Linked DNA regions of Rhizobium lentis. The protein of the gene in region 1 interacts with the protein of each later gene in a pairwise test. Links are inferred from orthologs where the notes say so. Each region holds a gene or a part of one and is shown on either strand. Other genes may lie near its edges. The genes, in order: dnaE and dnaQ.

Evidence for each region.
Region 2: the proteins of dnaE (region 1) and dnaQ interact in binary tests that used the Escherichia coli proteins (3 or more experiments, as listed by UniProt). The link is inferred for Rhizobium lentis from one-to-one orthologs.

Annotation. Positions count from the first base shown.
Region 1 is NZ_CP071454.1:3,549,593-3,557,134, forward strand. The notes cover bases 3,402-7,446. They hold dnaE (DNA polymerase III subunit alpha), read left to right. Parts: upstream 3,402-3,748; coding sequence 3,749-7,246; downstream 7,247-7,446. Other genes in these bases: J0663_RS17065 (L,D-transpeptidase family protein), read right to left, coding at 7,324-7,446. Outside these bases: proS (proline--tRNA ligase), read left to right, coding at 1-439; J0663_RS17045 (lipoprotein-releasing ABC transporter permease subunit), read left to right, coding at 455-1,759; J0663_RS17050 (ABC transporter ATP-binding protein), read left to right, coding at 1,774-2,457; J0663_RS17055 (DUF5680 domain-containing protein), read right to left, coding at 2,766-3,230; more of J0663_RS17065, read right to left, coding at 7,447-7,542. UniProt on the Escherichia coli protein: DNA polymerase III is a complex, multichain enzyme responsible for most of the replicative synthesis in bacteria. This DNA polymerase also exhibits 3' to 5' exonuclease activity. The alpha chain is the DNA polymerase catalytic subunit.
Region 2 is NZ_CP071454.1:1,819,106-1,825,601, forward strand. Bases 1,869-4,867 are described here. They hold dnaQ (DNA polymerase III subunit epsilon), read left to right. Parts: upstream 1,869-3,006; coding sequence 3,007-3,729; downstream 3,730-4,867. Other genes in these bases: J0663_RS08675 (shikimate dehydrogenase), read left to right, coding at 1,869-2,403; coaE (dephospho-CoA kinase), read left to right, coding at 2,403-3,014; secB (protein-export chaperone SecB), read right to left, coding at 3,784-4,266; J0663_RS08695 (FxsA family protein), read right to left, coding at 4,368-4,867. In the rest of the region: J0663_RS08665 (pyruvate, water dikinase regulatory protein), read left to right, coding at 95-916; J0663_RS08670 (Maf-like protein), read left to right, coding at 954-1,553; more of J0663_RS08675, read left to right, coding at 1,546-1,868; more of J0663_RS08695, read right to left, coding at 4,868-4,874; J0663_RS08700 (Tim44/TimA family putative adaptor protein), read left to right, coding at 5,007-5,711; mltA (murein transglycosylase A), read left to right, coding at 5,704-6,496. UniProt on the Escherichia coli protein: DNA polymerase III is a complex, multichain enzyme responsible for most of the replicative synthesis in bacteria. The epsilon subunit contain the editing function and is a proofreading 3'-5' exonuclease.

The DNA.
Region 1 (7,542 bases):
CGAACCAATGGGCGCGAAAGTGCAGGGGCCCGATGGCAAGGAACACTTCGTTCATATGGGTTCCTACGGTATCGGCCCGACACGCCTTGTTCCCGCCATCATCGAAGCATCGCATGATGAGAACGGAATCATCTGGCCGGCGTCGGTTGCACCTTTCGATGTCGTCGTCATCAACATGAAGGCGGGCGATGAGGCCTGCGACGACACCTGCGAGCTGATCTACGCCGCGCTGACCAAGGCCGGCAAGGATGTGCTCTACGACGATACCGACGATCGGGCCGGCACGAAGTTCGCGACCGCCGACCTGATCGGCGTACCCGTCCAGATCATCGCCGGTCCGCGCGCGGTCGCGAACGGCGAGATCGAAGTGAAGGACCGCAAGACCGGCGCCCGCGAAACGATGACCATCGAAGCGGCGATCAACAGGTTCGTGGCTTAAGGAAACGGAGGCGAAATGGCAGAGGCAGCAGTGGACCGGAGTTCTACATCCGGCTTGGGTCCGGCTGGCAGGCCATTTTCCACCTTCGAACGCCTCGTGGCGTGGCGTTATCTGCGCGCCCGCCGCAAGGAAGCCTTCATATCGGTGATCGCCGGCTTCTCCTTCGTCGGCATCATGCTCGGCGTCGCGACGCTGATCATCGTCATGGCGGTCATGAATGGCTTCCGCACCGAGCTTGTCTCGCGCATCCTCGGCATCAACGGCCATATGATCGTCCAGCCGGTCGACGGCCCCTTCATCGATTATCCCGACCTCGCGAGCAAGCTCGCCGCCGTACCCGGTGTCAAGATGGCGCTGCCCTTGGTGGAGGGCCAGGTGCTTGCCTCGGCTCAGGCTGGCGGCAGCACCGGCGCTTTGGTGCGCGGCGCCCGCGCCGAGGATCTGACCACGCTCAAGACAATCTCCGGGAACATCAAATCCGGCGACTTGGTGGGCTATGCCTCCGGCGAAGGTGTGCTGATCGGCACCCGCATGGCCGACCAGCTCGGTCTGCGTGTCGGCGACCTCATTACGCTGACGTCGCCGGATGGAGACATCACGCCGATGGGCGTCAGCCCGCGCGTCAAGTCCTACAAGATCTCCGGCCTGTTCGAGATCGGCATGTCGGAATACGACTCCTCGATCATTTTCATGCCGCTCGAGGAAGCGCAGCTCTATTTCAATGCCGAGGGGCTGGTGCAATCGATCGAGCTCTTCGTCGACAATCCCGACGATATCGATGCTCTGAGGCCCAAGGTGGAGGAGGCGGCTGGCCGCCAGATCGCTATCACCGACTGGCGCCAGCGCAACCAGACCTTCTTTTCGGCGCTGCAGGTCGAGCGCAACGTCATGTTCATGATCCTGACGCTGATCGTGCTTGTCGCGGCGCTGAACATCATTTCTGGCCTCATCATGCTGGTGAAGGACAAGGGCAGCGATATCGCCATCCTGCGCACCATGGGCGCCAGCGCCGGCGCGATCATGCGCATCTTCTTCATGACCGGGGCGGCGATCGGCATCGTCGGCACCGTTGCCGGCGTTCTTCTCGGCGTTCTCGTCTGCGTTAACATCGAATCTGTCCGCCAGTTCTTCTCCTGGATATCGGGCACCGTCCTCTTCAATCCGCAGGTCTATTTCCTCAGCCAATTGCCGGCCGAAATGGATCTCAGCGAAACGATCTCGATCGTCGTCATGGCGCTGACGCTCTCCTTCATTGCGACCATTTTCCCCGCCTGGCGTGCCTCAAAGCTCGATCCGGTGCAGGCCCTGCGCTACGAATAAGGAATGCCGCCTTCATGCAACGCAACGTCGTTCTCAAGCTTACCGGCGTCGAGCGCCATTACGGGCAGGGCGATACGCTGCTCCCGATCCTGAAGGGCGCGGATTTTTCGATATCGAAAGGCGAAATCGTCGCGCTTGTCGCCCCCTCCGGCACCGGCAAGTCGACATTGCTGCATGTCGCCGGCCTGCTGGAGCATCCGGACGGTGGCGAAGTCACCATCAACGGGCGTGCCTGTGACGGCCTGAGCGACGATAAACGCACCGCGATCCGCCGCAGCGAAATCGGCTTCGTCTACCAGTTTCACCACCTGCTGCCGGAATTCTCGGCGCTTGAAAACATCATGATGCCGCAACTGATTGCCGGGCTTTCCTGGAAGGAAGCCGGAGAGCGGGCCGGCCAGCTTCTCGATTATATGCGCATCGGCCATCGCGGCGCCCATCGCCCGGGCGAGCTTTCCGGCGGCGAGCAGCAGCGCGTTGCGATCGCCCGCGCCGTCGCCAATGCGCCGGCCCTGCTTCTCGCCGACGAGCCGACCGGCAATCTCGACCCGGAAACGGCAAGCTACGTCTTCGACGCGCTGGAGGCGCTGGTGCGCCAGTCCGGCCTTGCCGCCCTCATCGCTACCCACAATCACGAACTCGCCCGCCGCATGGATCGGCGCGTGACGATCTCAGATGGCAAGGTCGTCGATTTCTGACGGTCAACAAATTTCCGGTAGTGCCTATGGCTGCTCCTCAACTTAACCTGCCTTGTGGCTTGCCCCTCACCCTAACCCTTACCGGGGGTCGAGCCACTGGTCTCGATCCGTCTTGTAGACCCCGTAAACGGGGCGAGGGGACGTGCCTTGCGAGAGGTACGCGAGTAACGGAGAGGTCGCGGCTATCACCCTTCGCCCCGTTTGCGAGGAGAAGGTGGCGGCAGCCGGATGAGGGCTGATCTCGCCGACTTACTCTCGCACATTGTGCACCCAATCCACGTTATTTACCGGAAGGCAGCGCCCTGCGATCAGGGGATGATCAACCCGCCGCGATAGTCGAGCATATAGGCCTTCCGGCCGTCGACCATGATGCATTCGTGGCCGCTGAACCGGTTGCAGTCGCCGTCGCTGCGGTCGATGTAGCGGCCGAACGGATGATCGAATTCCATTCCGCCGAGAAACCGGCCCTGCCGATACATGGCTGAAAGCGCAGCCATGATCACCGCTCCGGCTGCTCTACCGTCGATGAGATCGGGCGCAATGACGCAGCCGAAATAGTTCATCGCCCAGACGGGCTCGTCGGCAAGCCACACGACCTCCTGTCCGGCGAAATCAGTGCCACCGAAATAACTGTCGAGATAACGCCACGCGCCGCGTTCATAGCCGATATCGTGCGCGCCCGACCGGCAGGGCAGGCGCGGCACGCCGCCGCCGACATAGGTTGCGGCTTTGGCCTCCACGATAAATTCGTTCAGCGTTGCGCTATCGGGCATTTCTCTCTCCTGACTGATCCGGTCGAGATATAGCAGGGTTCCAAGAACATAAGAAGAACAAACGGTGGGGGCGATCGACCATTTTTGGGAGCTTGCCCTTCAGGCCGCGTCTCCCGTGAAACAAGAACACAGCAGCATTCTGAGTTGCGATCAGGCGTGTCTTGGCCGACCCGGCGGCATCGGAACGCGAGCTCGGCCGATTCGGAACATCATTCCCCCGTGATTTTCGAAACTCAAGAAGGGAGGAAAAGATTCCTGTTGACAGCGGAACACAGCTGGAACAAAGTGAAAACATAACGAGTAAAGGAGAGCCAGATGACTGACATGATCCGTGATATCGCAGCATTCACCTCCATCGCAATGTTCGTTGCTAGCTTTTCGCTGATCGTCATCGCGCTCTAAAATTTCAGGGGATCGCATGGCTGCCATGCGGTTCGGACGCGGGACTTCTTCTGGACATCATCGCCCTCTATGCCGACAATGCGGCCGATTCATTCGGGTGGTTGGGAAGGCATGTCATGGCGGATACGGCAAAGGCTTCTACAGTTGAAGCGATCGGCGGCACGCCCGGTTTCATTCACCTGAGGGTCCATTCGGCCTACTCGCTTCTCGAGGGTGCCCTGCCGCTGAAGAAGATCCTCTACAAAGCGAGCGGCGACAGCCAGCCGGCAATCGCCATTACCGACACCAACAATCTTTTTGTCGCGCTCGAATTCTCGCAGAAGGCGATGGACGAGGGCCTGCAGCCGATCATTGGCTGCCAGGTTTCGATCGATATGGAAGACGGGTTGGAAACGGAAAAGCGCGGCGGCCAGCAGGCGCTGGTCAAGCTGCCGTCGATCGTTCTTCTTGCCGCGACGGAGGCCGGTTACGAACGGCTGGTCGATCTCGTCAGTCGCGCCTATCTCGGCGGCGAAGGCAACCAGGCCGTCCATATCCGCGCCTCCTGGCTGGAAGAGGCGGGTACCGAGGGTCTGATCGCCTTGACCGGTGCATCGACCGGGCCCGTCGACACGGCGATCAAAGAAGGCCATTCCACTCAGGTGGAAGCCCGGTTGCTGCTGCTGAAGCATCTCTTCGGGGATAGGCTCTATGTCGAGTTGCAGCGGCACGGCACCTATGACAGGCGGCATGAGCAGAAGGTCGTCGCGCTCGCCTATGCCCACGATCTGCCGCTGGTTGCGACCAACGAGGCCTTCTTCCCGACCAGGGACGATTACGACGCCCACGATGCGCTGATGGCGGTCGCCCACAATGCCATCGTTTCCGACGACAGCCGTTTTCGCCTGACGCCCGATCACTACCTGAAGAGCCGAGCGGAAATGGCCAAGCTCTTTGCCGATCTGCCGGAAGCGCTGGAGAATACGATCGAGATCGCGAAGCGCTGCTCTTTCGTGCTGAAGACCAGAAAGCCGATTCTGCCGCGCTTCACCGGTGCGACCGACGATGCCGAGGAGGCCGAACGCGCCGAGGCGGGCGAACTGCGCCGCCAAGCGGTCGAGGGGCTGGAAATGCGGCTTGCGACGCTCGGCATGTCGCCCGGTTACGAGGAGAAGGATTATCGCGAACGGCTCGAATTCGAGCTCAGCGTCATCGAACGCATGCGCTTTCCCGGCTACTTCCTGATCGTTGCCGACTTCATCAAATGGGCCAAGCAGCACGACATCCCCGTCGGTCCCGGCCGTGGTTCGGGTGCCGGTTCTCTAGTCGCCTATGCCTTGACGATCACCGACGTCGATCCCTTGCGTTTTTCGCTGCTCTTCGAGCGCTTCCTCAATCCCGAACGCGTCTCGATGCCGGACTTCGACATCGACTTCTGCCAGGACCGCCGCGAAGAGGTGATCCGTTACGTCCAGGCCAAATATGGCCGCGAGCAGGTGGCGCAGATCATCACCTTCGGTTCGCTGCAGGCGCGCGCAGCCCTTCGCGATGTCGGCCGCGTGTTGGAAATGCCCTACGGCCAGGTCGACAAGATCTGCAAGCTCGTACCGAACAATCCGGCCAATCCGACGCCGCTTTCGAAAGCGATCGAGGAGGAGCCGAAGCTGCAGGAGGAGGCGGCGAAAGAACCGGTCGTCGCGCGGCTGCTCGACATTGCCCAGAAGATCGAAGGTCTCTATCGCCATGCCTCGACGCATGCCGCCGGCATCGTCATCGGCGACCGTCCGCTGTCCAAGCTGGTCCCGATGTATCGCGATCCGCGCTCCGACATGCCGGTCACCCAGTTCAACATGAAGTGGGTGGAGCAGGCGGGCCTCGTCAAGTTCGACTTCCTCGGCTTGAAGACCCTGACGGTGCTGAAGGTTGCCGTCGATTTCGTCGCCAAGCGCGGCATCAATGTCGATCTCGCCGCCATTCCTCTCGACGACAAGAAGACCTATGAGATGCTGTCGCGCGGCGAAACGGTCGGCGTGTTCCAGGTGGAAAGCGCCGGCATGCGCAAGGCACTGATCGGCATGAAGCCGGACTGCATCGAGGACATTATCGCCCTGGTGGCGCTCTACCGTCCGGGACCGATGGAGAACATCCCGACCTACAATGCCCGCAAGCACGGCGACGAAGAGCTGGAATCGATCCATCCGATGATCGACCACCTGCTCAAGGAAACGCAAGGTGTCATCGTCTACCAGGAACAGGTGATGCAGATCGCCCAGGTGCTCTCAGGCTATTCGCTTGGTGAAGCCGACCTTTTGCGCCGCGCCATGGGCAAGAAGATCAAGGCCGAGATGGACCAGCAGCGCGAGCGCTTCGTCGATGGCGCCGTGAAGAACGGCGTGTCGAAGCCGCAGGCCGACAATATCTTCGAACTGCTGGCGAAGTTCGCCAATTACGGCTTCAACAAGTCGCATGCCGCCGCCTACGCCATCGTCTCCTACCAGACGGCCTATATGAAGGCGCATTATCCGGTCGAGTTCCTCGCCGCCTCGATGACGCTCGATATGTCGAATACGGAAAAGGTCAATGATTTCCGCCAGGACGCCAAGCGCCTCGGCATCGAGGTGATCGCGCCTTCGGTGCAGACCTCCTTCCGCCACTTCGAGACCGGCGACAACCGCATCTACTATGCGTTGGCGGCCCTTAAGGGTGTCGGCGAATCCGCCGTCGACCATATTGTCGAGGTGCGCGGCGACAAGCCCTTTGCCGGGATAGAGGATTTCTGCCTGCGCATCGATCCGCGCCAGGTCAACCGCCGCGTGCTCGAAAGCCTGATCTATGCCGGCGCCTTCGATTGTTTCGGCACGGACCGCGCCCAGCTCGCCGCCGGCCTCGACCGCATCCTCGGCTATGCCCAGCGCGCCCAGGAAAACAAGCTGAGCGGCCAGTCGGACATTTTCGGCAGCACACTGACGTCGGGGCCTGAAAAGATCGCTCTGCCGCCGTTTTCGCCCTGGCTCGCTTCGGAGCGGCTGCTCAAGGAATTCCAGGTGCTGGGCTTCTATCTCACCGCCCATCCGCTCGATTCCTACAACAACATCCTGCAGAAGATGCGGGTGCAGACCTTTGCTGAATTCTCCGCGGCGATCAAACAGGGCGCATCCAATGCGCGCCTTGCCGGCACGGTCATCTCGAAGCAGGAGCGAAAGACCCGCACCGGCAACAAGATGGGCATCATCGTCTTTTCGGATTCGTCGGGCCAGTTCGAGGCCGTACTGTTTTCGGAAATGCTGAACCAGTACCGCGACATGCTGGAGTCCGGAAAATCCTTCCTGCTGACGGCGACCGGCGAGGAACGGCCGGAGGGTATCGGCCTGCGCATCCAGACGATCCAGTCGCTGGAGGAAAAGTCGCTGCAGATGCAGAAGGCGCTGCGCGTTTATATCAGAGATTCCGGCCCGCTGAAAATGGTTGCCCGCCACCTGAACGCCAAGGGTGATGGCCTGGTGTCCTTCATCGTCATCAAGGAGGAAGGCAAGCGCGAGGTCGAAGTGGCGCTGCCGGATAAATACCGCATCACGCCGGAGATCGCCGCCGCCCTTCGCGCGGCCCCCGGCGTCGTCGACGTCGAGCTTGTCTGATTGGGGCGCCGAGAATAGCAGCGCGTGACACAAAAGGCCTAAAGCGGCTCACATAGCGCCAGTTTATGCGACGCGCATCACCCGCGGGTGATGGTGATGAAATCCGTGCCTTCGCCAGTCTCCCGGCCGATGCCGGTATCGGAGATCGTCAGCGTCGAGCCGGGCGCGATCAGCGCGTCGATCCGTCGGCGGGTCTCGTCGGGGATCGCGATGCGGCTTAGCGAACGGGCAATTGGCTTGCCTGAGACGATCGAGCTTTCCTGTGCGGTGATGCCGAGCTGCTTCATCGTCTCGCG
Region 2 (6,496 bases), 1.7 Mb from region 1 along the record:
TGTGGATAAGGCGGCATGTTTTCCCTTGCCCGAGGCAGCCTCGCCGCCTTAGCTCTCCATCATCCAGTCTTTTCAACAGGCAGCGGAAAATAACGTGGAGAACAGAACGAACTTCTTTCATCTGCATCTGATTTCTGACTCGACGGGAGAGACTCTGATCTCCGCCGGCCGCGCCGCCTCGGCGCAGTTCAGGTCCGCTCAGCCGATCGAGCACGTCTATCCTCTGATCCGCAATCGCAAGCAGCTGCTGCCGGTTCTGCAGGCGATCGATGACGCGCCGGGAATCGTCCTCTACACCATTGTCGACCGGGAGCTGGCGAGCCTGATCGACGAGCGCTGCGTCGAAATGGGTGTCGCCTCGGTGAACGTGTTGGAACCGGTGATGAATGCGTTCCAGATCTATCTCGGCGCCCCGTCGCGTCGCCGGGTCGGCGCCCAGCACGTGATGAATGCCGGTTACTTCGCCCGCATCGAAGCACTGAATTTCACTATGGATCACGATGACGGCCAAATGCCGGACGATTACAACGACGCCGATGTCGTCATCATCGGAATCAGCCGGACATCGAAAACGCCGACCAGCATCTATCTCGCCAATCGCGGCATCAAGACGGCTAATATTCCGATCGTCTATGGCGTGCCCCTGCCGGAAAGTCTTTTTGCCGCGACCAAACCGCTGATCGTTTGCCTGATCGCCACGACCGACCGCATTTCCCAGGTGCGGGAAAACCGGATACTCGGAGCGACGCAAGGTTTCGATCGCGAACATTATACCGATCGCGCCGCAATTTCCGAGGAGCTGAAATATGCCCGCTCGCTCTGCGCGCGCCACAACTGGCCGCTGATCGACGTTACTCGCCGCTCGATCGAAGAAACGGCCGCGGCAATCGTTGCTCTGCGCCCGAAGCTGCGCTAAGCGCAGACGCAACGCTCGCTCGCACTCCGAGGAACCCATGAAGCCGAAACTCATCCTTGCATCGTCGAGCCCGTTTCGCCGAATGCTGATGGAAAATGCCGGTCTCTCCTTCGAGGCGCATGCTGCGGCGATCGACGAGCGGGCGCTCGAAGCACCGTTGGAGAAAGCCGGCGCAACGCCGGATGCCGTCGCCCTCATCCTGGCCAAGGCCAAGGCCGAGGAAGTCAGCCGCCGTTTTCCGGATGGGCTGGTCATCGGTTCCGATCAGACGATGTCGCTCGGCGATCGGGTCTTTCACAAGCCGAAGGATATGGCCGAGGCCGCTGGCCACCTTCAGGCTCTCTCTGGCGTGACCCACCGCTTGAACAGTGCGGTTGCCATTGTCAGCAATGGCGTGGTCTTGTGGGATCATCTCGCCCATGCGGAGCTGAGGATGCGACCGTTGTCGGCAGATTTCATCGCCAGGCATCTGACGCGCGTCGGCGAACGGGCGCTTTCCAGCGTTGGCGCCTATCAATTGGAGGGGCAGGGGATCCAGCTCTTCGAAAAAATCGAGGGTGACTATTTCACGATTCTCGGTCTGCCGATGCTGCCGCTTCTGAAAAAATTGCGCGAACTCGGAGCAATCGATGGATGATTCACGTGAAACATTCGGGCCGAAAGCGTTTGTCACTGGCTTTCCCGTCAAACATTCGCGCTCGCCGTTGATCCATGGATATTGGCTGAAGACGCTCGACCTGCCCGGCAGCTACCGTGCCCACGAAGTCGCGCCAGAGGCCTTTGCCGATTTCATCCGCACGCTGAAGGATGGCAGCTCCGGCTTTGTTGGCGGCAATGTCACCATTCCCCATAAAGAATTGGCCTTCCGGCTCGCCGACAACCCGGACGCACTGTCACGCGAACTCGGTGCCACCAACACGCTCTGGCTGGAGGACGGCGTTCTCCATGCGACAAACACCGACGGCCGCGGTTTCACCGCCAATCTCGACGAACGTCATCCGGGCTGGGACCGTCATGGCATTGCCGTTATCTTTGGCGCCGGCGGCGCCAGCCGGGCGATCATCCAGGCGGTGCGTGATCGCGGCTTCAAGGAAATCCACGTCGTCAACCGCACCGTCGAACGAGCGCATGAACTGGCCGATCGTTTTGGCCCGAAAGTTCACGCCCATCCGGCTGGCGCGCTCGCCGAAGTGATGAAAGGCGCCGGTCTGTTCGTCAATACCACCTCGCTCGGCATGGACGGCGAGGTCGCACCGAAGCTCGACTTCACCCCTCTTGCAGCCGAGGCCGTCGTCACTGATATCGTCTATGTGCCTCTGAAGACGCCGATCCTGGCCCAGGCGCAAGAGCAGGGATTTCCGATCGTCGATGGTCTCGGCATGCTGCTGCACCAAGCTGTGCCGGGATTTGAGAAATGGTTCGGCAAACGTCCCGTCGTCGACGCGGCGCTGCGCGCCCTGATCATCGCAGATGTGGAAGCACACTGATGCTGAAGATTGGTCTCACCGGCTCCATCGGAATGGGAAAATCGACGGCCGGCAAACTCTTTGCCGAGGCCGGGATCCCGCTGAACGATTCGGATGCCGTCGTCCATGATCTCTATGCCGGGGAGGCTGCGCCCCTGGTGGACGCCGCCTTCCCGGGCACGATGAAGGATGGAGCCGTCGACCGGCACGAACTCGGCCGGCAGCTGGCGCTCGATCCCCACGGTTTCAAACGCCTGGAGGCGATCGTTCACCCGCTGGTCCGCAAGCGCGAGAGGGAATTTCTGGCGCAACAGCGCGCCGCCGGCGCCGAAATGGTTCTGCTCGATATTCCGCTGCTCTTCGAAACCGGCGCCTGGGAAAGAGTGGATGTCATCGTCGTCGTCAGCACCGATCCACAGATTCAGCGCGAGAGGGTGCTTGCGCGGGAAGACATGACCGAGGAAAAATTCGACATGATTCTCTCGCGCCAGACGCCGGACGCGGAAAAACGGCGCCGTGCTGATTACCTGATCGACACCAGCCACAGTATCGCGGAGACGAAGGAACGGGTGCTTGAGATTGTCGCCGACCTGAAAAAGCGGATTGCCAGCGGAGAATTCCGGAATGCGTGAAATCATTTTCGATACGGAAACCACCGGCCTGGATAACCGGACGGACCGCATCATCGAAATCGGCGGCATCGAACTCTTCAACCATTTCCCCACAGGCAATACGATCCACATCTACATCAACCCTGGAGACCAGAAGGTTCATCCGGATGCACTCGCCGTGCACGGCATTACCGACGAGTTCCTGAAGGACAAGAAGCCATTTGCCGAGGTCGCCGAAGAGATCCTTGCCTTCTTCGGCGACGCGAAGTGGATTGCCCATAACGCCACCTTCGATATGGGCTTCATCAATGCCGAATTCGCCCGGCTGGGTTTGCCGCCAATCTTGCCGGACAAGGTGGTCGATACACTGTCGATGGCGCGGCGCAAAAATCCGATGGGGCCGAATTCTCTCGATGCGCTCTGCCGGCGTTACGGCATCGACAATTCGCACCGCACCAAACACGGCGCGCTGCTCGACTCCGAATTGCTGGCCGAGGTCTATATCGAGATGATCGGCGGCAGGCAGGCAGCATTCGGCCTGAGCATATCAGGTCAATCCGGCCAGGCGGCACGCGGTGAAATGGTGACGGAAGACGATTTGCTGATTGCCGCACCGCTCGAACGGCCCCGCCCGCTCGCACCTCGCCTCAGCCCGGCCGAAGCGCAGGCGCACGAGGCCCTGGTCGCCAAGCTCGGTGAAAAAGGCATCTGGGCAAAATACCGCAGCCCTAATTGAAAATGCCCGGGACCTGCCCGGGCATCATCCGCATGTCAATGCCGGAACGTCCGATCAGTTCGGAACGGCCTGAACCTTGGCGCGGGCCTGTTCTTCGGCGACCCGCTGGGCAAACATCTGCGTGAAATCGATCGGGTCGATCATCAGCGGCGGGAAGCCGCCGTTGCGGGTCACGTCGGCGATGATCTGACGGGCGAAGGGGAAGAGCATGCGTGGGCACTCGATGAAGAGGACCGGCAGCATGTGTTCCTGCGGGAAACCGGCAACGCGGAAGACGCCGCCATAGACGAGCTCGGTATGGAAGACCGTCTTGTCGCCGTCCTTGGCTTCGGCATTCAGCGACAGCACGACATCGAAATCCGTGTCGGAAAGCGGATTGGCGTTGACGTTCACATTGATGTTGATCGTCGGCGCCTTGTCGCGGGCCTGCAGCGAACGCGGCGCACCCGGATTTTCGAAGGAGAGGTCCTTGGTGTATTGCGCAAGGATCGAAAGGGTGGGGTTGGTCGCGCCGTTGCTGTTGTTATCGTCTGCCATTGGCTTTTCCTCGAAGGGCATGGGAATGGTGCCGCCATCTAACATTTCGGGGAGGGGCTTACAACCCTGAGCGCAAGGCGCAACTGATCGCCGGCTCAGCCTCAGTCACCGAGATGTTTGCCGGACCACGGCGATTTGCGATCCGGCTCCCTATGATAGTCCTCCTCATCGAGATCGACCACCTTCGAATTCGGATTGCGATCGCGGAAATCCGATTTCGGTCCCGCGGAGAAGCCGCCCTTGGCATTGACGACGACGAAGCGTTTGGCGATCGCCCGCCAGATGAACTCGCGCACCGGCGGAAGGAGAATAAGGATTGCGACGATATCCGTCAGGAAACCCGGAATGATCAGCATCAGAGCGGCGATCACCGTCATCACTGGCTTCAGGAGATCGCGCCCCGGCATCACGCCGTTCCGTCCTTCGCTCGACATGCGGCGCAGGATCCCGATACCCTGCCGGCGCAGCAGGACCACGCCGAGAACGAAACTTGCCATGACGAGCGCAAGTGTCAGCGCCAGGCCGATCGCCCGGCCGACGACGACGAAACCGGCAATTTCGCCAAGCGGCAGCAGCAGAATGAAAGCCGGCAGGATTGAAAAACGCATGGTCGTCATGTCCCGGGCTTTGCCGGTCTCCTCTTGGTGCCGGCGAAGACGCCAGCCATGATTTGAATCATCTGTATAGGCGGACTATATGGGAGTACAAATCAGAGATGTTAACGGCGGTTGCGATACGATATGAGTTCGAACGACTTCATCACATTATTCTTCCTGGTGGCGGCGGTGCTGATTTTCTTTCAGCTCCGTTCCGTGCTCGGTCGCCGCACAGGAAATGAGAAGCCGCCGCGCGATCTTTACAGCCCGCGAGATACGGCGCCGGCCGACGCCGCCGATGCCGGCAAGGTCGTGACCCTGCCGCGCCGGGACACGACGGCTGACGATGAGGATCGCTTCTCCGAGATCGACGCCGTCGCCGCATCCGGAACGCCGCTCAATGAATCCCTGCGCGCCCTGAACAAGGCCGATCCGTCCTTCAGCCCGAAGGAGTTTCTGAACGGCGCCCGCATGGCTTACGAGATGATCGTCATGGCCTATGCCGACGGCGACCGGAAAACCCTGAAGAACCTCCTGTCCCGCGAAGTCTATGATGGATTCGATGCGGCGATCGGCGAGCGCGAAGCCCGCGGCGATAAGGTGAAGTCCACCTTCGTCGGCATCGACAAGGCCGAAATCACCCATGCCGAGACCAAGGGCAGCGAAGCGCAGATCACGGTTCGCATCGTCAGCCAGCTGATATCGGCGACCTACGACAAAGCCGACGTGCTGATCGAGGGCGACGCCGAAAACGTCGCCGAGGTCAACGACCTCTGGACCTTCGCCCGCGACACCCGTTCGCGCGATCCGAACTGGAAACTGGTGGCGACCGAATCGGAACATGAGTGACCACGCATCGGACTTCGTCCTGCAAGCCATCAGCTTCGATCGACTGGAAGGCTGGAAGGATGATGATCCCTCCGGCCTTTTCGAAGTGATGCGACGCTGCCGCCGGCAGATCACCGATGTCAAACCCTATCGCACCGGATCGCTCGGCCTGAGCTCGGACGATCTGCTACCGCTTCTCCTGGACGCTGAAAATTTTACGCCGTCGTCGCCGGCATCGGCGCGCGCCTTTTTCGAAGCACGCTGTCGACCCTTTCTGATCCGCCGCAAGGACGGCGGTTCCGGTTTCGTCACCGCCTTCTACGAGCCCGAGATCGAGGTGTCCGAGCGGCCGGACGACGTCTTCCGATTTCCCTTCTACAGCCGCCCGGACGATCTGATCGATCTTGATGACGGCAATCGCCCCGCCGAATTGGATGTATCCTATGTCTTCGGCCGTCTGCATGGTGACGGCCGCGTTGGCGCCTATCCGGATCGCCGCGAGATCGACCAGGGTTTTCTTGCAGGTCGAGGCCTTGAAATCGCCTGGGCGAAGTCGAAGGTCGACGTTTTCTTCGTGCATGTGCAGGGTGCCGCGCGGCTGCGTTATCGCGACGGCCGCATCGGCCGCATCACTTACGCGGCGAAAGCGGGACATCCCTTCTCGGCGATCGGCAAGCTGCTGATCGAGCGCGGAGAGATCGACCGCGCCGAGATTTCCATGCAGTCGATCCGCGGCTGGCTGGCCCGCAATCCGGGGCGAGTGGACGAGGTGCTATGGCACAACCGCTCCTATATTTTCTTCCGCG